3 regions of the Paenibacillus sp. HWE-109 genome follow, and region 1 is predicted to be linked to each of the others. Evidence: riboswitches for the same ligand, from Rfam matches in the RefSeq annotation. Region 1 holds a riboswitch; each other region holds the start of a gene.
What was found. A riboswitch is a leader RNA that binds a small molecule or an ion and turns the genes downstream of it on or off. The one in region 1 is predicted to bind FMN.
Positions count from the first base shown of each region.

Region 2: another riboswitch for FMN. It lies ahead of LOZ80_RS19970 (DMT family transporter); the one in region 1 lies ahead of LOZ80_RS19065 (DMT family transporter).
Region 3: another riboswitch for FMN. It lies ahead of ribD (bifunctional diaminohydroxyphosphoribosylaminopyrimidine deaminase/5-amino-6-(5-phosphoribosylamino)uracil reductase RibD); the one in region 1 lies ahead of LOZ80_RS19065 (DMT family transporter).

Region 1 covers NZ_CP091881.1:4,421,474-4,429,155, reverse strand. Annotated here, with positions in the region: gene LOZ80_RS19100 (sensor histidine kinase) at 1-396, opposite strand, end outside; gene LOZ80_RS19095 (response regulator transcription factor) at 389-1,084, opposite strand; gene LOZ80_RS19090 (MFS transporter) at 1,254-2,474, shown strand; gene LOZ80_RS19085 (YjfB family protein) at 2,520-2,696, opposite strand; gene LOZ80_RS19080 (hypothetical protein) at 3,351-3,833, opposite strand; gene LOZ80_RS19075 (prohibitin family protein) at 4,466-5,335, shown strand; gene LOZ80_RS19070 (asparagine synthase) at 5,411-5,569, opposite strand; FMN riboswitch at 5,719-5,866, shown strand; gene LOZ80_RS19065 (DMT family transporter) at 6,008-6,958, shown strand; gene LOZ80_RS19060 (sensor histidine kinase) at 7,102-7,682, shown strand, end outside.
Region 2 covers NZ_CP091881.1:4,667,143-4,674,824, forward strand. Annotated here, with positions in the region: gene LOZ80_RS19945 (methyl-accepting chemotaxis protein) at 1-1,350, opposite strand, end outside; gene LOZ80_RS19950 (DinB family protein) at 1,362-1,823, opposite strand; gene LOZ80_RS19955 (response regulator transcription factor) at 1,971-2,633, opposite strand; gene LOZ80_RS19960 (sensor histidine kinase) at 2,630-3,856, opposite strand; gene LOZ80_RS19965 (hypothetical protein) at 3,835-4,020, opposite strand; FMN riboswitch at 4,241-4,397, shown strand; gene LOZ80_RS19970 (DMT family transporter) at 4,530-5,405, shown strand; gene LOZ80_RS19975 (DoxX family protein) at 5,592-5,981, shown strand; gene LOZ80_RS19980 (Rqc2 family fibronectin-binding protein) at 6,193-7,682, shown strand, end outside.
Region 3 covers NZ_CP091881.1:4,101,871-4,109,552, forward strand. Annotated here, with positions in the region: gene LOZ80_RS17610 (bifunctional 3,4-dihydroxy-2-butanone-4-phosphate synthase/GTP cyclohydrolase II) at 1-1,093, opposite strand, end outside; gene ribE (riboflavin synthase) at 1,132-1,803, opposite strand; gene ribD (bifunctional diaminohydroxyphosphoribosylaminopyrimidine deaminase/5-amino-6-(5-phosphoribosylamino)uracil reductase RibD) at 1,820-2,929, opposite strand; FMN riboswitch at 3,164-3,346, opposite strand; gene LOZ80_RS17625 (sensor domain-containing diguanylate cyclase) at 3,459-5,039, opposite strand; gene LOZ80_RS17630 (peptidylprolyl isomerase) at 5,244-5,675, opposite strand; gene lysA (diaminopimelate decarboxylase) at 5,726-7,060, opposite strand; gene LOZ80_RS17640 (spore germination protein) at 7,220-7,682, opposite strand, start outside.

The DNA.
Region 1 (7,682 bases):
CTCAACAGCCTTTTGCAGCTTCTCGCTGGCCATATTGATGTCTTCCGCAATCGCCTTAAACTCGTCATTCGAGGAAATGTGAACCCGACTTTGAAAATCTCCACTGGCCAGACGATGAATGCCTGTTGATATTTCTTGAAAATAGGTTGCATACGGCTTCGTGAGGAAAAAGAAAAACAAAATGGCCAGTGGAATAAACACAATCAGGAAGAAGTTGAAATCCCCGAATTTGTAAATCATATGGCGAAATTTAGCTAGGGGATCTTCGTATCGAACGCCCGTGTAATAAAGTTGAAGCACCTTATAAAGGATGTAGGTGATAGTTCCGGACAGCGCCATGCTGAGACCTAATAGGAGAATCATTTTGGAGCGGAAACTTCGAAGCATGTTAGCCATGGAATGAATATCCCACCCCCCAAACCGTTTTGATTAACTTGTTCTTGTTGGTGTCTTCACCAAGTTTTTTGCGCAGCGTACGGATATGTACCATAACTGTGTTGCCACTTTCATAGTAGGCTTCCCCCCAGACCTGCTGGAAAATATGCTCTGCACTAAAAACTTTCTTAGGATGACTGGCTAGCAGATAAAGAATATCAAACTCTTTGGGTGTTAATTCAACCTGTTTCCCATAGAGAATAACGGTTCGTTGGTCGGGATCCATCGTTAAACCGGCTGATTCCAAGATGGATTTAAGGCTGGAAGCTGGTTGATTCAAACGCGTAGATCGGCGTAATTGCGCATTCACCCTAGCGACCAATTCCATTGGGTTGAACGGTTTGGTCATGTAATCGTCCGCGCCCATGACCAATCCTGTAATTTTATCCAAATCAGAGGATTTGGCACTCAAGAAAATGATCGGCATATGATACTGCTCGCGAATTTGGCGAGTCACCTCATACCCATCCATTTTGGGCATCATAATATCTAAAATTGCCAAATCAATCGCTTGCGATTGAATCGCATGAAGGGCCTCTTTCCCATCATAGACCTGGATAAGCTGGTAGCCCTCTTTCTCTAAATGCAAAGCGATCAGATCGGCAATTTCCTTCTCATCATCCGCGATCAAAATCGTGGTTCGTTTCATCCATTCCAGCTCCTATAATAAAGTAACCTAAACGACTAGTGTAAGCCGTTCATTCTTATATTAACCGATTCATCCACTTGAGCTCTACTTTTAAGGATGAAAGATCTTAGAAACAAGAAACTCAAAAGAAACAAGAAACCAAAAAGAAACAGGAGATTAAGTAAAAGATATGGCTACATTTTTTTTGATCATCATTTATTTGGCATTTATCAGCTTGGGGTTGCCTGATTCCTTGTTAGGAGCAGCTTGGCCCGTTATGCAAGGGGATTTTGAGGCACCGCTGGAGACGGCAGGACTGCTGTTTATGACAATAGCAGCTGGCACCATTGTCTCCAGTTTGTTGAGCGGAACAGTTCTTCAGCGATTTGGAACGGGGAAAGTCACCCTGGTCAGTTGTGTAATGACTGCTGGGGCCTTGCTAGGGTTCTCATTTTCACCATCACTTGTTTGGTTAATGCTATGTGCCATCCCGCTTGGATTAGGCGCAGGTTCCGTAGATGCAGGCCTTAATAATTATGTTGCATCTCATTACAAAGCGCATCACATGAGTTGGCTGCATTGTTTCTGGGGAGTCGGGGCTACGCTTGGCCCCATGATTATGGCCCAGTTTATCTCGGGGCAAAACGCATGGAGACAAGGATACCTGACGGTTGCAGGAATCCAGATTCTATTGGTTATTATCTTGTTTTTCACATTGCCCTTATGGGATCGGGTCGCCCAAATAAGCAGAGCTGCTTCAAAGCAAGCGGATGGCGATATAGAAATAGGCGCTGAGGATGCAGCTTCCCAACCGATTAAACCTTTGCAGATAAAGGGAGTCAAGTTCGCTCTGTTATCCTTTTTGTTTTATAGCGGGGTGGAGGCAACGGTGGGGCTGTGGGGAAGCAGCTTTCTGGTTAACAGCAAGGAATTACCGGCCTCCACAGCGGCGCAATGGATATCCCTCTTCTATGCTGGCATTACAATCGGTAGATTTATTACCGGATTTATTACGTTCAAACTTAGCAATCGTACTCTCATTCGCAGTGGTCAAGTGACTGCATTAGCCGGCGCAGCACTGCTATTTCTTCCATTGCCGACAGAATTCTCGCTTGCAGGCTTGATGATAGTAGGCTTGGGCTTAGCACCGATATTTCCATGTATGCTGCATGAGACACCTGAACGTTTTGGAAAAAAACACGCGCAAACCATCATGGGCTACCAAATGGCTGTCGCCTACACGGGCAGCACGTTCATGCCTCCGCTTCTCGGTTTGCTGGCTTCTTTTGCGACAATCGGGATCTTCCCTTATTTTATCGGCCTATCAGCCGTGGCAATGCTCTTGTTTTCGGAGCGGTTGAATGTGTTTCTGGGGAGAGGGAAGCGCGGGGAACGATTAACTGTTTTTTGAAATAAAAAAGAGCCGCACGAACGAATTCGCACGACTCTTTAAAAATTAAACACTGATATCGAGATTTCCACCTAAATTTGGTTGCACACTACGTGTCATCATTTGAATCATTTGTTGTGCTTGTTCAGTTGATTGATCTTTAGCCATTTTCAGCACGCTTAATCCAACAGCTTGGCCTAAATTGTTCTGAGCTAAAGACATTGAGAGAGCAGGGATGTCCATGAGGTTCCTCCTTCGAATGGATTATCTTACTTGTTATCTATCGGCAAATGCATTTGCAATCGTTAGCTCAAAGCCGGAAATGGGATGTTGAAAAGGAACGTTTAATTCACTAATACTCCTGAGGTGCTCATGTAGTAAGGTGCACTGTTTGCTCCACCTGCTATCCAAATAACGTAACTTGAATTTTCATCAACTTGAAATTCAAGTTGACTGAAGTAGGGACTCTGAACATCTCTCTTAACTATTGGAGCTTCAGTGTAGGAGCCATTTTGAATCTTATATGCAAAAATATACATGTTTGGATTATCGCTATACAAATTTACAATGAATGTTCCATTATCAAAGGCACTGAAACCATACCAATCTCTATCATTTACTGAACTGATATAAGAAGTAAGGCTACTGCTTGTGGAGCCAGGAATTGACCACGCGTTATAAGGGGTATCATTTGGTTCATAGGTGTCGTTTATTGCAAATGCTGATTGTGAGGAAAAAACAAGTGATGATGCGATAATACCGACAGTTAGGATTTTTTTTAAAGGCTCTTCATCATAATGGATTCTCTCCTCCTGAAATGCGTTTTTTTGAAATGAATTATAATATATTCCCAGTTAAAAGACGCCGTTCTTATTAGAACGACGTCTGTAGTAATGATTAATTTATTGCGAGCTGATATTTATAAGGGCTGACCGAAGAACTAAGGGAATAAACGTGTAATTTATATTCGACATTCGGTAGGAAGTTAATTCGATATTGAGTGAGTTGCTCAGTATTTGTAATTATCGTTTTATCAACGACGCCACCGTTAGAATCTAGAATCGAAACACCATACTGAATCCCGCCGAAAGGTGATACTAAGGTGATTAGTGCAGTAGCCCCAGGGAAGTAAGTGTTCGAAGGGAACGTGACTGAATACCAATCAGTATCACTTGGGCTACTTAGTGTACCTAATTTATTATAATTGAATGGATTGATAGTTCCCGCAGGAGCACCAGCAAGATATGCTTCAGGAGTATAATAATTATTGTTCTGTACATCTGCTTGCTCATCGATATTGGTGTTTGCGAAAGCGCTTTGTGCACCAAATGCTAACATAGAGACTGCTGACAATACGATTGCGATTTTCTTGAATTTCATTTCTCTTTCCTCCTAATTTTTACTATATTTACCTGCAAGAGTTATAGTATACCAAATCCCAAAATAATACAATTAAATATTTATTATGTAATTAAATTGTAATAAATGGTAACTAACTTTATCTAATTTTGATAGAATGGTAATGAGGATTGGGATAGGATTATTGCACAGCTCCATAAATAAAGAGGCTAAAGCCCTTATGTACCTGGGTTTTAGCCTCTTTATTTTTAAAAGTTCGTATATTCAAAGCTTTACTTTTTACGTAAATTTGACTTGTAAAAGCTAAAAAAGAGTAACAATCATCAGTCTTTACGAGCGGATGCAACAAGCAAGAACAAGACAAAGATCAGCAACCATATCCCTTGCACCATATGTACCATCGCCTTTTACTGTAGTCAGTCCATCATAACAAGAATGCAAATTAATTTCTGTCTGATTATTAACAAAAAATGTCGAAAATGCTCGTTTTATTGAAGTTTTTTTCTGAAAGTTGTTGTGATTTTCAACTAAATAACTATGAAAGCGCCGCGCAAGAGGTGTTCTCCTTGGCTTTAGTGATGAGATGTGCGAATTTCGCATATTTTGAATGTAGCAGGGATGGTTTCATCCATTTACTAATCAGGGGGGCTTTCATGGAAACAGGGAAGAATGTAGGCAAAGTAATCACATACGGCGTAGTCGGAGCGGCCATAATTCTTATAGCTTTAACTGCGTTTAGCACGGTGGAAAACGGCCATGTTGGATTCAGAAAAACATTGGGAAGTGTTAGCCTAACCGTGCTTGAGCCAGGCCCTCATTGGAAATGGCCGTTTATTTCAAACATTGTAGAAGTTAATACGCAAGTGGCTAAGTCAGAATCTGACGCAGCCGCGTCATCCAAAGACTTGCAACCTGTTCATAGCCATGTAGCTGTTAACTTCACTATCCCAAAAGGACTTGCGTACAAGTTATTGCATGACGTAGGTTTAGACTTCGATGCCAAAGTAATCAGTCCTCACGTGCAGGAGATATTTAAGGAAGTTACGGCAAAGTACAGTGCAGAGGAGTTAATCTCAAAACGTGAACGAGTTGCCTTAGAGACTAACGAGTTACTGAAGAAATCGCTGGAGGCTTATAACATTCAAGTGGGGGATATTTCAATTGTTAACTTCACATTCTCCGATGCTTTCAACCAATCGATAGAGCAGAAACAAATCGCCGCTCAAAATGCAATGAAAGCTCAGAACGATTTGGATAAAGCAAAGATCGATGCGCAACAAAATGTAGTTAAAGCAGAAGCAGACGCTACTGCCGCGAAAGCTAAAGCGGATGCCGATCTATATGTAGCGCAACAAAAGGCAAAGGGGAACCTGGAGTTAGCGAAGTCAATTACTGCGGAGTTGGTAGATTATAAGTTCCTTGAAACGTGGAAAGGTGATGTTCCTGATGCTTGGGGCAACGGTTCGTTAATTAACATGCTGCCGAGTAAAACTCCCGTGCCTACTGAAGCCGCTAAGAAGTAATCTTATAAGCGGGCGGGGGATAGATGACCTATAGAAGAGGGAGGCAGTGAAGCCTCCCCGTTGATCTCGCCAAACTTACCGATGTTCAACCAAATCAATTGCGCCTAGAACAACATGGGCAAGACCAAAGCCGAGGACACCGATCCCAACAAGTTTATACTTGCTGTTCAGCAGTGTAGCACCTGAAGCAGAAACCACAGTTCCAAGAACAGTAGGAATCAATCCTTCACGCATATACAACACTCCTTTTGGTTTTGTTTGGTGAGACATTTTAGTGTGCTTCAAAAACGAATCAATAAACATGAAAATCCTTGCTTTTTTCATTTTATGGTGTTAATATAAATTTCAACGTTACTTATATTTAGTAAGTGAATTTTAAATGATTGAACCTTCAGGGCAGGGTGCAATTCCCTACCGGCGGTGAGGATACGAACACGTATCTCAAGCCCGCGACTCCCAGCTTAATCAGCTGGGACTGACTTGGTGGAATTCCAGGGCCGACGGTTAAAGTCCGGATGGGAGAAGGTGAAGGACAACTTGTTAAACGCAGCCGTTTAACAAGTCTGTTTGTCGATGCCCCCGCAGATTAAATCGCGGGGGCCTTATTTCTTTCTGAAAGGTTCAATTCAAAACATTCCTCAGGAGGTTTTTGAATTGGAAAATGCATGGAAGCTGGAAAGTAAGCGCGTGAATGGGTTGACTTCGCGCACGAGCGCCATCAACGGGATTTGGTACGTTGCACTTGGCGCTGCCTTGTGGGGGGCGGATCCTTTATTTCGCATCCTGTTGTTGAAAAGTTTTACCTCTGCACAAATTGTATTTATTGAACATTTGCTTCTGGCTTGTTATGCGCTGCCGGTATTGATCAAATACCGCAAGACCTTGACCGGCAAATTAACGCTCGGCGTAATTGGTGCGCTGCTCTTCATCTCTTGGGGCGGGTCGGCGATTGCCACCGTATTGTTTACCGCGGCCTTCTCTCACGGCAGTGCCAATGCTGTCCTGCTATTGCAGAAATTGCAGCCTTTGTTTGCGATCATTCTGGCTCGCGTGCTATTGAAAGAGACGCTGCCCGCCAAATTTTTCACCTATATCGGGATTGCGCTATTGGGCACGTATTTGTTGACATTCGGCCTTGCTTCACCGCAAATGGGCTTGAAGGATTTGGGAACAATAAGCTGCTTGTTTTCAATATTGGCAGCTGTTTTATGGGGCGGATCTACCGTTATGGGGAAATTCCTGCTGCAAAAAAACATAGATTTCCCTGTCGTGACTTCGCTCCGTTTCCTGTTAGCCATCCCCTTGCTGACCGTTATTCTTCTGGTGAGCGGTGATGTTTGGAAAGTTACTGGACCCGGCAGTGAACTGGCGATGATCGCGGTAAATTTGCTGTTCCAAGCCTTTTTCCCTGGCTTGCTCAGCATGCTGCTATATTATAAAGGGTTGTCATCGACCAAAGCGTTCTTTGCAACGTTGGCAGAGCTCGCATTTCCAGCCATGGGTGTATGCTTGAATTGGATAGTTTTTGGTCAAAAACTGACGATAGGGCAGCTAGCTGGCTTCATCCTTATCTGGTTAACCCTGTGGTTAATGAGTCGAAGTCAAAGGAATGTTTCCGAATAATTTATTTGCTAAATAATAGTTGCCCTCGTCTGGTCTTCAACGACTGCATGAGAGCAGTTTTTTTGTGCGCATGGAACGAAATTCATCTGCTTGCGATTGTTATGCTATAATGAACCCGATTAACAGCAGGAGATGATAACTGGATGGCACTGCGTAAGATGTATCGGAATTATTTGCAAAATAATTTGTTTATGAGGCTGCTGCTCCTCTTTTCCATGATTACGGTCGTAACGATTATTTCGTTTTCTTATTTTATGTACTATTCGATGTCGCAAGCGGCGATCAATCGCGAATTGGATATACAGAAGAAAGCGCTGACGAATGTTAACAATTATTTGGGTGGAAAATATGATTCAGCCCAGTCAATCCTATTTGGCCTCTACCGGGATAGCTCGCTGGCCTCGGGTGTATCTTTTATGCTGCAGCACCCTTTTCAAGAGTATGTGCAGCATAGTTTGGAGCAGTATAATTTGGGCGGCAACAGCATGTGGAATGATGGGCTGCAATATTTTAAAAATCAGGTGGAAGATAACGAAGATATCCGTAATTTGCTGTTATACAGCGAGGATCAGCAGACTTTATATGCGCTCGGGCAAAATGGGCAAATGAAATTCGTTCCCACCAATCGCGCCCGCTCTTATATCCCGGATGTGATGGCTCTCGAAAGCAAGAGTGTGGAACTGCCGAATATTTGGGTGCGTGAAGCGATCGGTCAATGGGATCA
Region 2 (7,682 bases), 250 kb from region 1:
GCGTTCGGCCAGCTTCTTCACCTCGCCGGCGACGACTGCGAAGCCCTTACCCTGCTCCCCGGCCCTCGCCGCCTCGATAGACGCATTCAGCGAGAGCAGGTTCGTCTGCGCGGACAACTCAGCCATCTCTTCTGCAATTTCCCCGATATGCCGTGATCTCTCTCCGAGCCGGCCGACTATCGATGAGAGGTCCTCCACGGTGGAAGTTATTGCCCACATCTGCTCCGATGACCGGATGATGAGTTCGTTGCCTTGTTCCGCATGGTCTAAAGTGGTCAGAGAGGCCTCATGAGCCAGCGAAGAGGAGGCGGCTATGCGTTGCGCCTCCTCCGCCAATTCCTCCATGGCGAGTGTGCTTTCCCGCAGGCTTTTCTTTTGCACCTCATTGCTCGCAGCGACTTCCTGCACGGAAGCGGAGATGCGGTTCATTGCTCCCGTCGTCTCCAAAAAAGTCAACGATAGGTCCCGCGAGGCCGATGACAAAGCGGCGGCGTGGGTGATCAGCTCCCCGGTCATCGTTCGTAGGCTGTCCCTCATCATGGAGAACGAGCGGAACAAGTCGCCGATCTCGTCCTGGCTCCGAATGATTTCTCCATCGCTGGGCGACAAGTCGCCCTCAGCGATCTTCCTGGCTTGGCGGGTCAGCAACGCGATCGGCTTGGAGAGCCTCATGGCGAATAGAATAATGACAACGACACCAACCGCCAGGCAGCTGATGAGCGTATACAGTGTGCCTTGAACAATATACGTTTGCCCCGCCATGTAATCTTGGATGTACGATCCCGCGACAAGGGTCCACCCCCACTCTGGGTTCTTCAGCGAGTAGGCGATTTTCATGGCCTCTTTGGAATTATCGGGAAGAGGCCACTTGTAGACAGTAAAGCCGCCGGCCGGTTGTCCGCCCTTCTTCAGCATATCTCGAATATGATAGAAGCCATCGCTCGTCTTTTGATCAAAGAGATTCTGCCCCTCCAGCGAAGGGTGCGCCAGCAATTCACCTTTATCGTTGAGGATAAAGAAGTAGCCGTGCTCCCCCAGATCAATATTCGCATTGACCGTCCTCAATCCGTCCGCCTGCCTGGGACCGAGAAGCAACTGCTTCACTTGCTCCTGCGCGGCCTCTTTGCTGAGCGTGCCCCTTGCAGCCGAATCCTCGAACGACGCCATGATCTCGGAACCCATCTTGACCGTATTGCGCAGATTCGACCTCATTTGCATGTCGCTCTCGCTCGACGACACCCATAGACTCATAGCAGCCATCGTCAGCATCGGCACGATCAGGATAGTTAAGGTAATGAACAATAATTTATTTTGAATAGTGAGCCGCCTGCGATTTGATCTCAACTTCACGATATTGCCCTCTACTTCAATGCTTTCAGCATAGCGGAGACATTGCCCACATGATACGATGCATGCAGAGCCGTGGAAACGACCAGCCCCCCGAACGTTTCGGCGCCGAAGAAATTATCTTTCACGGGCTGCGTCAAACTATCCTTCAGCCATTCCCACAGATAGGCGGGCTGCCCCTTCAGTTGGTCAATTAGCGTTTCCCAGGCTGGAGGTTCGTTAAGCCAAACCGAAGGTTTCGTGCCATAACCGAAATAAGCCATATACTCCGACGGAAGCTTCATCGCTTGCATATTGCCGGATAAATAGAAGATATGAAGCTCTGTGGAGACGAGTACGTGGCCTACATGCCAGTGAATCGAATTGTTGAAGCCTTCTGGCACCTTATTACGCCCATCCACCGGGCATCTTTCTGCAAGCTCCAGAAGCTTGGCGTATTGGTCGTTTAGAATATGGAATACAAAGTCATCTCTCATCGTGGTTGTTCCTCCCCTTGTCCATCATCCGTCGGTTTTGCTCCGACTTCCTATGGAATGATTGTAACAAGGACGGCGCCTGAGCAAATGTGCGAAAAGTAATGAATAATCAAGGGCAATCGCTATGCCAAAAGTAATGTCATTTCCTTATAAGAGCCGGCGAACTGCAAAAATAGCCGCCTGCGTTCGGTCGCGTAGTCCCAGCTTCGCCATCACGCTGGACAGGTGGTTTTTAGCGGTGCCTTCCGTAATATGCAGGGCATCCGCGATCTCTTTATTGTTTAAGCCTTCAGCAAGGAAGGCCAGCACATTCTTCTCACGTTCAGTCAAGCTGGCAAGCCCTTCCTCCTCATCCTTCAAGAAAGCGGGAGTCGGCATGGAGCTTCCAGCCGTCCCCTTGTTCAGCCCCTTCAGCAGCATCGACGTAATCTCGGGCTGAAGAACTGTTCCTCCGTTGCAGACAGCGTGAATCGCGCTGACGATCGCCTCGGACGGCATATCCTTCATGAGATATCCGTGCACACCTTGCTCCAAAGCCCTCAGAATTAGCTCCTCGTCATCGAACGTGGTCAGGATCAGGATTTTGGTCTCGGGATAATGCTTGAGGATGAGCGCGGATGCCTCCACACCATCCATTACCGGCATTCGGATATCCATCAACACCGCGTGAGGACGCCACTCCATCACTTTGGCATAGGCGTCTCTCCCGTCCGCCGCCGTGCCGACCACCTCCATGTCCGGCTCCAATTCCAGAATCGTCGCTAACCCTTCCCGCATGAGCCTCTGATCATCCACTACGAGAATCTTCATTGTCTCTCCCCCTCCATGCCTGCAGCCGGATACGGAAGAATCGCTCTCACCGAGAAGGTTCTATCGCCTTCCTCCCCGAACGAAACCTCTCCGTGCCATTCCTTTACTCTTTCTTGCATGTTCAACAAGCCGAAACCCGGTTTCAGCTCTCCTGGTAAAACTCCGTCATTACTTATCACTATCGAAAGCCCGCCCGTGTCGTAAGCCAGTTGAATAGAGGCTTTGTTCGCGCGTCCGTGCTTCTTCGCGTTCGTCAACGATTCCTGGGTGATACGGTACGCCGTGAGCTGGAGTTCACCTGGAAGCGGAACCGGATCGCCTTTCAGGTGAAACCGGGTCTCGACCTCCGCATACCTCGTGAACTCCTCGGACAGCTTGTCCAAGCTTTCGGGCAGGAATGTCGACTGCACAGGCTCGTCCCGTATCGTCCGTACCGCCAACCGTATTTCCTGCAAGGAGGCCCGCAGCAATTCCTCGCATTCCGAATAGATCCGTCCACTACGCTCCGAGTCAACCCGGCTCAGCTTGCGAGCCGCTTGCATCTGAACGATCAGTCCTGTTAATTTATGGCCTACCGAGTCATGCAGCTCCCTTGCGATCGTGACCCTCTCCCGTGCCGCTCCCCATTCTTCCGCTTGGATAGCATATTCCTGCAGCCTCTCGTGGGATTCCCTCAGCTGCGCGTACAAGTGAAGTGCGTCCTGCCTCGCGCGTTGATAGAAATGAAGCAAGAGGCACACGATGCCCGCAAACACGATAAAAGAGCAAGTCATAAAATAGCTAACTTCGTCCAACTGTTTGAATACATACCAATCGATAGCGATCATGATCGCCAAATAGACGGCAAGCAATACTACACAGGTGATGATGATGGATCGGAAGCTCTTCGGGAACATCAGAATGGCCAACGCCGTAATCCCGACCAGCAGTTGATTGGGGACTTGTCCTCCAATAAAGACGTAGCCGTAAGCCGCCGAAACCAGAAAATCCAGAATCAGAACCCGAATCAGCATGTTCCTACGCACCTTCGACTTGGGCAGCCGAAACCGAACGAACAAAAACACAGCTATCGAAAGAACGATAAAGCTCAGCCGCCAGAAGAACGCGGTCGATGTTTCATAGTAAACGACCCCCGTCACGGCGAGACTCGCGATCAGCTTCAGCGCGAAGAACAGCTGCCAGAAAAGAAGGCCATTTCTCGTTAAATATCCTGCCGGATCCATAATTGCGTTCCTCCCTTTCGATCGCCTGGAACTAGCATATAAGCAAAAACGCCTTCGGCGTCCTTATGGACGCTGGAGAAGTCGTCAATGATCACCCTGCCGGCCTTGATTTCTTTGTCTATCAGCGTAGATGTACGCATAGCCATGCAATCTTTATTGTGCATCAGGCACATGGCTCCTCCTGAGGCTTAACAGTAATTAGGAAATATTCACATGGTCAAGGATACACGACTCACTTCATTTGGTAAATGGGTTATGACTATAAATTCTGAAATTCTTAAAGATAAGAAACATTACGACTGCTGCTCTCGAACGCTCATTTTCCTGCTCTCCACGGTCTTGATGGTTTTGAAAACTTTGTGGTACAATGCAACCTAATTGAATACGGACCTTCGGGGCAGGGTGAAATTCCCGACCGGCGGTGAAGAGCCATTCTGATAGGCTCCAAGCCCGCGACTCGTCGAATTCCTCTAAGGAAGGGACGACTGACTTGGTGAAGTTCCAAGGCCGACGGTTACAGTCCGGATGGAAGAAGGTCACAACTAAGCATGGAGATGAATCGTTTTTGAAAACGACTCCGATCCAAGCTTATTTGGATATGCCCCGTTATTTATATAACGGGGCATACTTCTTTAGAAGTGTCCTATTCAAAAACCGAAGGAGGTTGTTGAATATGGAAAGTGCACCGAATTCAATCTATTTTTTGACTGCTCTTTTTCTCGTTCTTTTATCTGGATTTTTGCATGCGTTGTGGAATCTTTTTACGAAGAGGAGTGTAAAAAAAGACGTATTTTTGTGGCTATGTCAATGGGCGGGGGTAATTGTTTATTTACCTTGGGTTATATTATATATTCCCCAATCGGTCGCAGACATAAAAAGTTATTCTTTACTATTTGCTTCTATGATTTTGCACGGAATTTATGTAATACTGCTCGCTAAAACGTATTCATTGGGAGATCTTTCTCAAGTCTATCCAATCATGCGTGGAACAAGTCTATTATTGGTTCCACTGATATCTGTATTTTTTTTAGGACTTCACCTAGGTGTCGTAAGCTGGATAGGTATATCTTTTATTGTTTCGGGGATTTTTTTCATTAGTGGAGCTAAGTTTAACAAAATTTCGCCTCGACCGAAGGTGGCCATACTCCTCGCAAGTTCAGTAGGCATTTGTATTGCGAGCTATATTCTGGTGGATGCAATATCTATTAAATATTGGCCACCTTTCGTACTGAATGAAGCAACAAACTTGGGGAATGGATTAGCTTTATCATTTTCAGTTTTTCGTTCCCGAGCAATAAGGAATGAATGGAAAATCAATTGGAAAACGGTTCTATTAGGGGGCATTTTTGCACAGGGTGGCTATCTGTTATTTTTATATGCTGTAACAATTGCCCCTGTAGGACAGCTAGCACCTATGCGAGAGATTGGGACAGTTTTTGGCACAATGTTTGGAATTGTTATTCTTAAAGAGAAACAAGGTAAGAGTCGAATTATTGCTTCTATTCTCATTGCAACGGGGATCATTATTCTTGGATTTTCAGGACGCTGATTTAAATGAGTGTGTTGCATGTACAATTGGATTCCGGGAAACATGACTTCTTGCATAGAGCATGAAAACATTCACCAAAAGTCATGCTTGTCCTCATTCGAATATCTATCTTTTCGCATATTTGCCTCCTTCCTTTTTTTGATAACATAAAGGTGAAAGAAAAAACGGAAGCAAGGAGCTGTAAAAATGAAAAATATTAAAATTATCAATTGGATTCTTGTGGCCATTGTTGCTCTATATTTCTTTTTAAGTGCTTATATAGATTTGGCCCATACTCCCCAAGCCGTAGAGACGGTGAAGAAGTTAGGTTATTCGGAGTACTTTTTGGATATACTTGGAATCGCAAAAGTTCTGGGAATTATCGCGCTTCTTGCTCCAAAATTCAATAGATTAAAAGAGTGGGCGTATGCCGGATTTACTTTCGATGCGATTTCAGCTATCTGGTCGAACATTGCTAGCGGCTATCCTTCGGAAAGCATTGCAGCTGTAATAGTAATTGTGCTTCTTATGGCCTCCTACATTGTGTTCCGCAAGCTACAGAACGAAATCCATGCAGAATCCGCCAACAAATCTTAGGATTAGTTCTAAAATACTACTTTTTCCACATCCGTTAACTGAATTAGCCGTATTCATATTTCCCCAATAATAATCCGAAGGAACAACATACAGTCGTTCCCTCGGATTATTTTGTTTATACAAAACGATACAGAGGCATTTTGTGTATAGTGAGCTACGAAAATATTTGATATTCTAATTGCAAATATCTCTGATGAAAGAAGGAATATTCATGGCATTTGACGGTTTACTAATGCATCAACTTGCCAACGAAATCAATTCTAATTTACCGATGACAATCAATAAGATCATACAAATTTCTGATACGGAGATTCTCCTGGATGGACAATCAAACGAGCGTAAACTTAGGCTGATTATCAGCATTCATTCACAAAATAACCGTATAAATTTCACAGAAGAAAATTATTCGGAATCGAAACAGGAAAATGAATTTTTGATATTACTGGCAAAACATCTACGCGCTGGCGTCATCCAAAGTATGGAACAAGTCGGTGTTGAACGAATATACTGCTTTCAAATCAGTGTTGGGCCAGTTCGCTTCACACTTTACATTGAACTGCTAGGCAAAGATGCAAACATCATACTTGTCGATGAAGCGAATAACATTATTGGTGCAATGAAACAAACATCGCTCTGCAAAGCCAGTGCGCGGACACTCTCGCCTGAAGCCATTTATCACCTTCCATTTGATGATAGCGGAAAACAGAATCCTTTCCAGCCGTCTTCCATAATTGAATCAGAGTCACTTGTAACACAATTTCATGGTTTTTCGCCTCTGTTAAGCCGTGAATTTCAATACCGAATGCAGCAGGGGCAGTCATTTCACGAAATTATGCATGAACTAAACAGAAGCGATAAGCTTTATTTGTCGGAAACAGAGCAGGGTATCCATTTTCATTGCATTCCGCTTACACACTTGAGGGGAAATTTGAGTTTTTACCCGATTATGGAAGGCGTAGATATTGCCTTGTATAACATGCAAACTCGTCAGCAATCAGATCGTTTATTCCAATTGGTACGCAATGAATTAATTAAACGCTCCCGAAAACTTTCAAAATTGGAGCAAGCAGTTCTTGAAGTCGGGCATTTTGAGCAATATCGTACCTATGCGGATCTACTTTACACATACTATCATCTGCTTCCCCGCAACGATGCTTCTGCCGATCTCAAGGATTTTATGACAGGAGAACTGCTTTATATTCCATTAGACATCAAACTGAGTGCAAAACAAAATGCTCAAAAATACTATGAAAAATACAACAAAGGAAAAATTGCTCATACCAAACTCAAGGAGCAAATTGTGCTTTGTAAAATGGAATTAGATTATTTTTCTCGGCTTGAGTCCCGGCTTGAACTGGCTGATGGCATAGATGTATTAGAAATTCGCAGGGAGCTAGAAAAACACGGCTATTCTAAAGCAAAGCAAAACCAATCAACGAAGAAAAAACAGAACAGGAAGTCTAACATTATGACTTTTCAATTCGACCATGATATCAAAATCTTCGTAGGCAAGAACAGTATTCAGAATGATTACCTAACATTCCATTATGCCAAGAAAGAGGATTTATGGCTGCACGTGAAAAGTTATCACGGAGCACATGTTGTTATCAATACCTCAACACCTGATGAAGAAACGTTATATTATGGGGCCTTATTGGCTGCTTACTTTTCGCAAATCAAGGCCTCTAGTTCGGTAGAAGT
Region 3 (7,682 bases), 320 kb from region 1:
CTTCCAGACCTTTGATCTTGCGTGGATTGTTCGTCAATAAACGAAGCTGCGTGATGCCCAAATCCTTCAGAATTTGCGCCCCAATCCCATAATCACGAAGATCTGGAGCAAATCCAAGTTTAATATTCGCCTCTACCGTATCTAATCCCTGCTCTTGCAGAGCATATGCCTTCAATTTATTGATTAAACCGATTCCGCGACCTTCCTGTCGCATATATAATAATACACCATTGCCCTCTTCATCAATCTGTTTTAGTGCTGCATCCAATTGCGGACCGCAATCACAGCGATGAGAATGGAATACATCTCCCGTTAAGCACTCGGAATGTACACGAACCAAGGTTGGTTTGGAAGGATCGATCGTTCCCTTGACCAATGCCACATGCTCTTTGTTGTCCAATTGGTTGGTATAAGCAATGGCCTTAAACGTGCCGAAATCCGTTGGCAGCTTAATTTCAACTTCGCGTTCAACCAATTTTTCCTGTTTATTGCGATAATGGATTAAATCCTGAATTGTAATAATACGCAACTCATGTTTGGCGGCAATGTCCATCAAATCAGGCACACGAGCCATCGTGCCGTCTTCTTTGATGACTTCACAGATGACAGCGGCAGGATAAGAATCGCACATAATCGCTAGATCAACAGCAGCTTCTGTATGACCTGCCCGACGAAGTACACCGCCTTTTTTGGCAATCAAAGGAAAAATATGACCTGGCCTGCGGAAATCCTGCGGTTTCGTCTTAGGATCAATCAAACCCATGATTGTTCTCGAACGCTCATGAGCGGATATGCCTGTGCTCGTATCGCTATGGTCAACAGAAACCGTAAACGCTGTGCCGTGGTAATCGGTATTCCTGGCTACCATCGGAGGCAGATCCAGTTCTTGTGCCCGTTCTTCTGTAATCGGTACGCACACGAGTCCGCGTCCTTCTTTAATCATGAAATTAATCACTTCCGGTGTTGTTTTATCCGCAAGCGCAATAAAATCACCTTCATTCTCACGATCCTCATCATCGACAACAATGATGACCTTGCCCAGCTTGAGATCCTCCAGAGCTTCTTCAATACGGTTGAAGTTGATTTCTGTCATATTCACCTCTCCTATCCTAATCTCTTTGCTGTTGCAGCTTACATAAAACCATTATCAGCCAGAAAGCTGGCAGTTAGCTTGCTTGGCTTATGACTATTTCCATCTGCTGCGTCAGAAGGACCGAATTTGAGCAGACGCTCCATATATTTGCCAAGTACGTCACATTCCATGTTGACCGTATCCCCGGCTTTTTTGTCATGCAGGACCGTTTGCGCAAGTGTATGCGGAATGATGGATACCGCAACTTCACGTTCATTCACATCGACCACCGTGAGGCTTATACCGTCAATTGTGATGGAACCGCCAGTAATGATATAGCGAAAAATGTGTTTATTGTCCGGTTCGAACCGATAAACAACCGCATTTTCTTCGGGAATGCGTGAAACAATCGTTGCTGTGGCGTCCACGTGTCCTTGCACGATGTGACCGCCAAATCGTCCGTTGGCAGCCATCGCTCGCTCCAGATTCACGCGCGTGCCGCTCTGCAGCTTGCGTAGATTCGTCTTGCGATACGTTTCTGGCATAACGTCGACTGAGAAGGAGTCACTGTCAAAGGAAATGACCGTCAGACAAACCCCGTTAACCGAAATGCTGTCGCCCAGGTGAACATCTTCCAGCACTTTCTTGGCGCCAATCGTTAAAACCATCGCTTGCCCTTGACTATGAATGCGGCGCATGTGGCCGATTTCTTCAATTATGCCGGTAAACATGACAGCCCTCCATTCGTTAGCTCGGATATATCGGATAGCCGCTGATGCTGATATCCGGACCGAACTGCTCGACCTTCACCCGGTCGAGCGTAATTGCTTGTTCCATCTTCGCGAAGCCCTCGAAGTGGATGTTCATCGGTGCTGCATGGCCTCCGCCGATCAGTTTCGGCGCGAACATCAGCACCAGATTGTCGATCAGGCGCTGCTCAAGCATGGCGCCGTTCAATTGACCTCCACCCTCTAGGAGGATGGAGCCAATCTCCCGCTCGCCGAGCTGGCGCATGGCGAGCAGGAGGTCCACCCGCGGGCCATCCCCGCAGGTGAGGACCGTGACGCCGCGCGCTTCCAGCGCGGCACGCCGCTCCGCGGGCGCCTGTGCGCTCGCGAGCAGGATCGTCGGCTGACGATCCTGCTCTGTGAGCACGCGGGCGCCCAGCGGGACTCGCAGCTGCGAGTCCGCGACGATCCGCACCGGCTGCACAGCCGGTACGTCCCCGCGCGCGCTCAGCAGCGGGTCATCGGCGATGACGGTGTCAACGCCGATCATAATCCCCTGATGCTGATGGCGCAGGGTATGAACATAAGCGCGCGACGCGGGCGATGTGATCCACTTGCTGTCGCCTGTCTTCGAAGCAATGCGACCGTCGAGTGTGCTCGCCGTCTTCATCGTCACATACGGCATCCGTGTGACGATAAACTTATTGAAAGCCTCATTCATTCCTGAGGCTTCCTCAGCGAGCAAACCGACACTGACCTCGATGCCTTGGGCTTGCAGCTTGGCGATCCCTGTGCCGGCAACCAGCGGGTTAGGGTCCGTCGTTGCAACCACAACCCGGCTTACGCCCGCTTCGATGAGACGATCGCTGCAGGGCGGCGTCTTGCCATAATGGCTGCAGGGCTCAAGCGTGACATACGCCGTGCTTCCCCTTGCGTCCTCGCCTGCCATTTGCAAGGCAAGAACTTCGGCGTGTCCGTGGCCGCGCTGCAAGTGCGCTCCCATTCCCACAATACGTCCCTCTTTCACCAGGACGCAGCCGACAACCGGATTGATGCCTGTTTGACCCAGGGCGCTTGCCGCCATTTGCAAAGCAAGTTTCATGTAAGCTTCGTCATTCAGTACTTGCACATTGTTCACCGCCCTTACCCTCAAGCCTAATTATGAATGCAAAAAGACCCCTCCGTATATCGGGAAGGGGCCAGAGATTGTCGAGATAACACGAAGAAGCTTCTGCTAATACGTACTTGCTGCATTTTTGATCAAACCAAACAAGAACGACTGATCTGTATAAATAGACAGACTTGCCGAATTTTTGTTTACGTGAAAAAATGTACAAGTACGCACAGCGAATGTTAGATTCGCGTTTTCCTTCTCCCATCCAGACTATACTGTCGGTTCCGGAGTTGCACCGGATCAGCCGTAGCGAAGCTGTATGTCAGGTACCGCTAGCTTCAAAACGGGTCACGGACTTATCGATAGCTCGAACAGATGTTCATGCCTCGAATCACCGCCGGTGTGGAATTTCACCACGCCCCGAAGGTTTTGCATACATATGAAAGTAACTAACAACTAAGAATTAGCTAAAAATTACTTTGGTAATGAAAAATTTATCACTCACACCTGGAAAAAGCAAGGGCTTTTTTTATCTAACATTCTTCTAACAATCAAGGGCTGCTTCCTTTTCGGCCAGTTCAACGCGATTGCGGCCCAGACTTTTCGCCTGATAGAGCGCTTTATCGGCAAGCCCAAACAGCTTATCCGTCACAGAGGTTGTTTCTGGAAAAGAAGCTACGCCGATCGAGACGGTGATATGCTTGCCGCCAGGTCCCGCTGTCTCTTCCAGCGATTTCCTGAGCATTTCAGCTCTTGTCAGAGCGGATTGCAAAGTTGTACCTGGCAGCAAGACAACGAATTCTTCTCCCCCATATCGAAAGCAAACGCCGCTTTTACCTAATGATTTCTGCAAGCTTTCCGCAAGGAATTGCAGCATATAATCTCCGAATTCATGCCCATAGCTGTCATTCACATGCTTGAAATTATCAATATCCAGCACAAGAATGCTGAACCGTTTTTCCTGTGAAAAAAGATTAGTCATGAACAGTTCCATCGTGCGGCGGTTATATAACCCTGTCAAGGGGTCTGTTTGGGCATCATGGGACAAATCGTCGAATTCAGTTCGCAAATGGCTGACAGCCAAACTAAATGCCTTATGCAGCTTATTAGCTTCATACATCCAGGAGTGAATACGCGGAGGCTCTTCATGTTCAAGGTTATTGGTTGACAGCTTTGCCGCGTAATTAGCCAGTCTCACAAGAGGCTCTGACATTTTCCGAATTAAGGTGTAGATGACAAGCATAAAAGCGAGTAGAATCGGGATAACGACGACCAATACCTGCATAACGAGTTGACGCGTTGCTTTCAATACAATATTTGTAGGGGTTTGCGCAACAATCCCCCAGCGGGATTCCTTCATATAGGTAAAGCTGGCCAGCATATCGACACCCTTCGTATTCGTAAGCCTTTGGACACCGCTTTTCCCTTCCAATAGCTGGGCAACTGCTGGATTTTCTACCACTTTTTCACCTATGCGAGACGGTTCTGGATGATAAATCAGATTGCCTTCCGAACTTACCACGAAGAAATACGATCCGTCTTCCCCCCTCATTTTATCCCCTAATATCGTGTTGAACATATTGGTTTCATGCAAGTGTATCGTGCCACCAAGCGCGCCTATAAATTCGCCATATTCATTAAATAAAGGCTGTATGATCGATACCGATAAGTAATTGGTTGTTGTGAAATACGGCTCCGAGATGATCGGACGCTGTTGTATGAACAGTTTGTCGATGTCAGGTCCGATCTTCTTGCCGATCAAATCCTTATTATAAGGGGACGTCTGTGTAATGATGCCTGCGCGATTCACCAGTGTGACTGAGTTCAAACTGGAATGATTATGGCGAAAAAGCTCTAGCTGCTCAAACATATCCGGCCTGTTCAGATCCTTCTGCAGGTAGGCCCCCGTTACCTTGAGACCTTGTTTCAATCCAAGAAACAAACCATCTACCGTTTCCGCTACTTTGTCCGCATATATTTTATTCAACTCAAACGTCATTCGGATTAACGATTTTTTCTCATTATGATAACTAATCGCAATACTTACGCTTAATGTTGTAATCACAGATATAAATACAAAGGCATTGACCAGATGCCTAAGTTTAAAATCTCCTCGACGTACCATATCTCCCCTCCTACTAACAATTTCACGTTCCTCTATATTTTCTATAAGAAATGTTAGTAAAATTACGTTAAAATTATCGAGGAGAATGTTAATTTTCATCACACTTCTGTCATAATATGGGTAAACTGACTCCGTTACATACAAAAAAAACCTCGATCTCCGGAAACCGGAGGTCGAGGTTCTTCCTAAACAAATAGGCAGCAATTATACTTCTACTACTTCTACTTTTTCCATAAGATCTTTGCCTTTGAAAGCATCGACCAATTCCATTCCTTTGGAGACTTTACCGAAAACAGTATGTCCTCCATCCAGATGTGGTTGTGGTTGGTAGGCAATGTAGAATTGGCTTCCACCTGTATTTCTGCCTGCATGAGCCATCGCCAGGGAACCGCGCTCATGTTTGTTCGGATTGATTTCACAGTTGATTTGGTAACCAGGTCCACCTGTTCCCGTTCCTGTTGGGCAACCACCTTGTGCTACGAATCCTGGAATTACGCGATGAAAAACAAGTCCGTTGTAGAAACCGGAGTTTGCTAATTTTTCAAAGTTGGCAACTGTGTTTGGAGCGTCATTTTCGAAAAGATCGATAACGACTTCGCCGCCGCCTGCTAGTTTAATTTTTGCTTGTTTGGCCATTTGTGGTCCACTCCTTTAGACAATAATATCTTATTCTACTATGAAACCTTTTATTTCACAAATTTACTAACTTGTTTCATTCTCGCTGGAATGATGTCGTTGCTGATGATGTTGTCGAAGGACTCTCGTTTAACTACGATATCACTTTGCCCTTCTTTGACGAAAACGACACCCGGACGACGAATCCGGTTGTAGTTGCTCGCCATTGCATAGTTATAGGCCCCTGTACATGAAACAGCCAAAACATCGCCTGCCTTCACTTTCGGAAGGTTCAGATCCCATATTAGCATATCGCCGCTTTCACAGCATTTGCCTGCAATGGATACAACTTCTTCCGCTTGTTCATTGGCACGGTTGGCTAACATCGCTTCATACTCAGACTCATACAGCGCCGGGCGCGGGTTATCCGTCATACCGCCATCTACCGCCACGTACTTGCGTACTCCTGGAATATCCTTGGTCGTACCGACCGTGTACAATGTAGTCCCTGCATCACCCACAATGCTGCGACCAGGCTCAACCCAAATTTCTGGCAATGGGTACTCATTGCTGCCGAAATTTTGTTTAATCGCATCGGTGATCGCTTCTACGTAAACAGCAACTGGAAGCGGCGTATGACCATCCACATAACGAATGCCAAAACCGCCGCCAAGATTGATAACTTTGAACGTGACGCCTGTTTCTTGACGAACGTGAACAGCGAAAGCAGCCATTTTCTCAGCTGCCATGCGGAAACCTTCGACTTCGAAAATTTGCGAACCAATATGGGAATGAATGCCTAAGAGATCCAAATTGCTCAAGGATGCAGCTTCTTTGATCGCTTCGAACGCTGAGCCATTGCCTAAATCAAAACCAAATTTGGAATCGGTTTGGCCTGTCGAAATATATTCATGCGTATGAGCTTCCACCCCTGGCGTAATTCGCAGCAGAACTTTTACCTTCTGGCGTTTATCGCCGGCGATTGCATTCAGCAATTGAAGTTCAATAAAATTATCTACTACGAAACAACCGATCTTCGCATCAATCGCCATTTCGATTTCATCCATTGTTTTGTTGTTGCCATGGAAGTGAATCCGTTCAGCAGGAAATCCTGCTTGCAGAGCTGTGTACAACTCACCGTCGGAAACTACATCCAACGACATGCCTTCTTCTTCCACGATACGGCACATCGCCATAACACAGAACGCTTTGCTGGCATACGCCACTTGGAATTTCAAACCGGATGCTTGAAAAGCTTCAACGAATTCCCGGCAACGCTGACGTATCAGCGCTTCATCAAACACATATAAAGGTGTCCCATAGTCAGCAACTAATCGGGTTGCATCGACACCGCCGATTTCGAGGTGGCCTTGATCATTTATTTTACTTGTACCGTGCAAATACATAGCTTGAAATCCCTCTCTCCCGGAACCATTTCTTGCCATTATCCGCGTTAGCGGCAATGCGCATTACTACTTAAAGTACCATAGGGAAAGCTCTTTTGACAATACACTCTTCGACATAAAAAGAAAAAGGGCACAACGGCCTTGGCCCCTTTTCTTGGACTACTTCTTAGGCTGACGAGTACCGTCGATCGGCTTCGTAATGCTTAATCGCGTTTTCCCGGCCAAGACTGGACGGCGAACAAGAATGGAGAAAAAGCTCTTGGCATTAAACGGCAGGAATGGCCACATGTAAGGCGCATCATACGATTTGCGGGTTGCGAGCAGGATCAACCACAGTGTAGATCCTACTACAAAACCCGGCACATGGAAGATCGCTACAACGATGAGGAGCGCTAACCTGACGATGCGGTTAGCAAGCCCTAATTCATAACTAGGTGTTGCAAACATTCCTATCGACGCAAGCGCCAAATAGAGAATAACCTCATTGATGAACAAGCCGGTCTTGACTGCGATATCACCAACCAAGATAGCCGCCACCAAGCCCATTGCAGTCGCAAGCGGCGTCGGGGTATGTACGGCAGCCATCCGCATCAAATCGATTCCGATATCGGCAAGTAGAAAC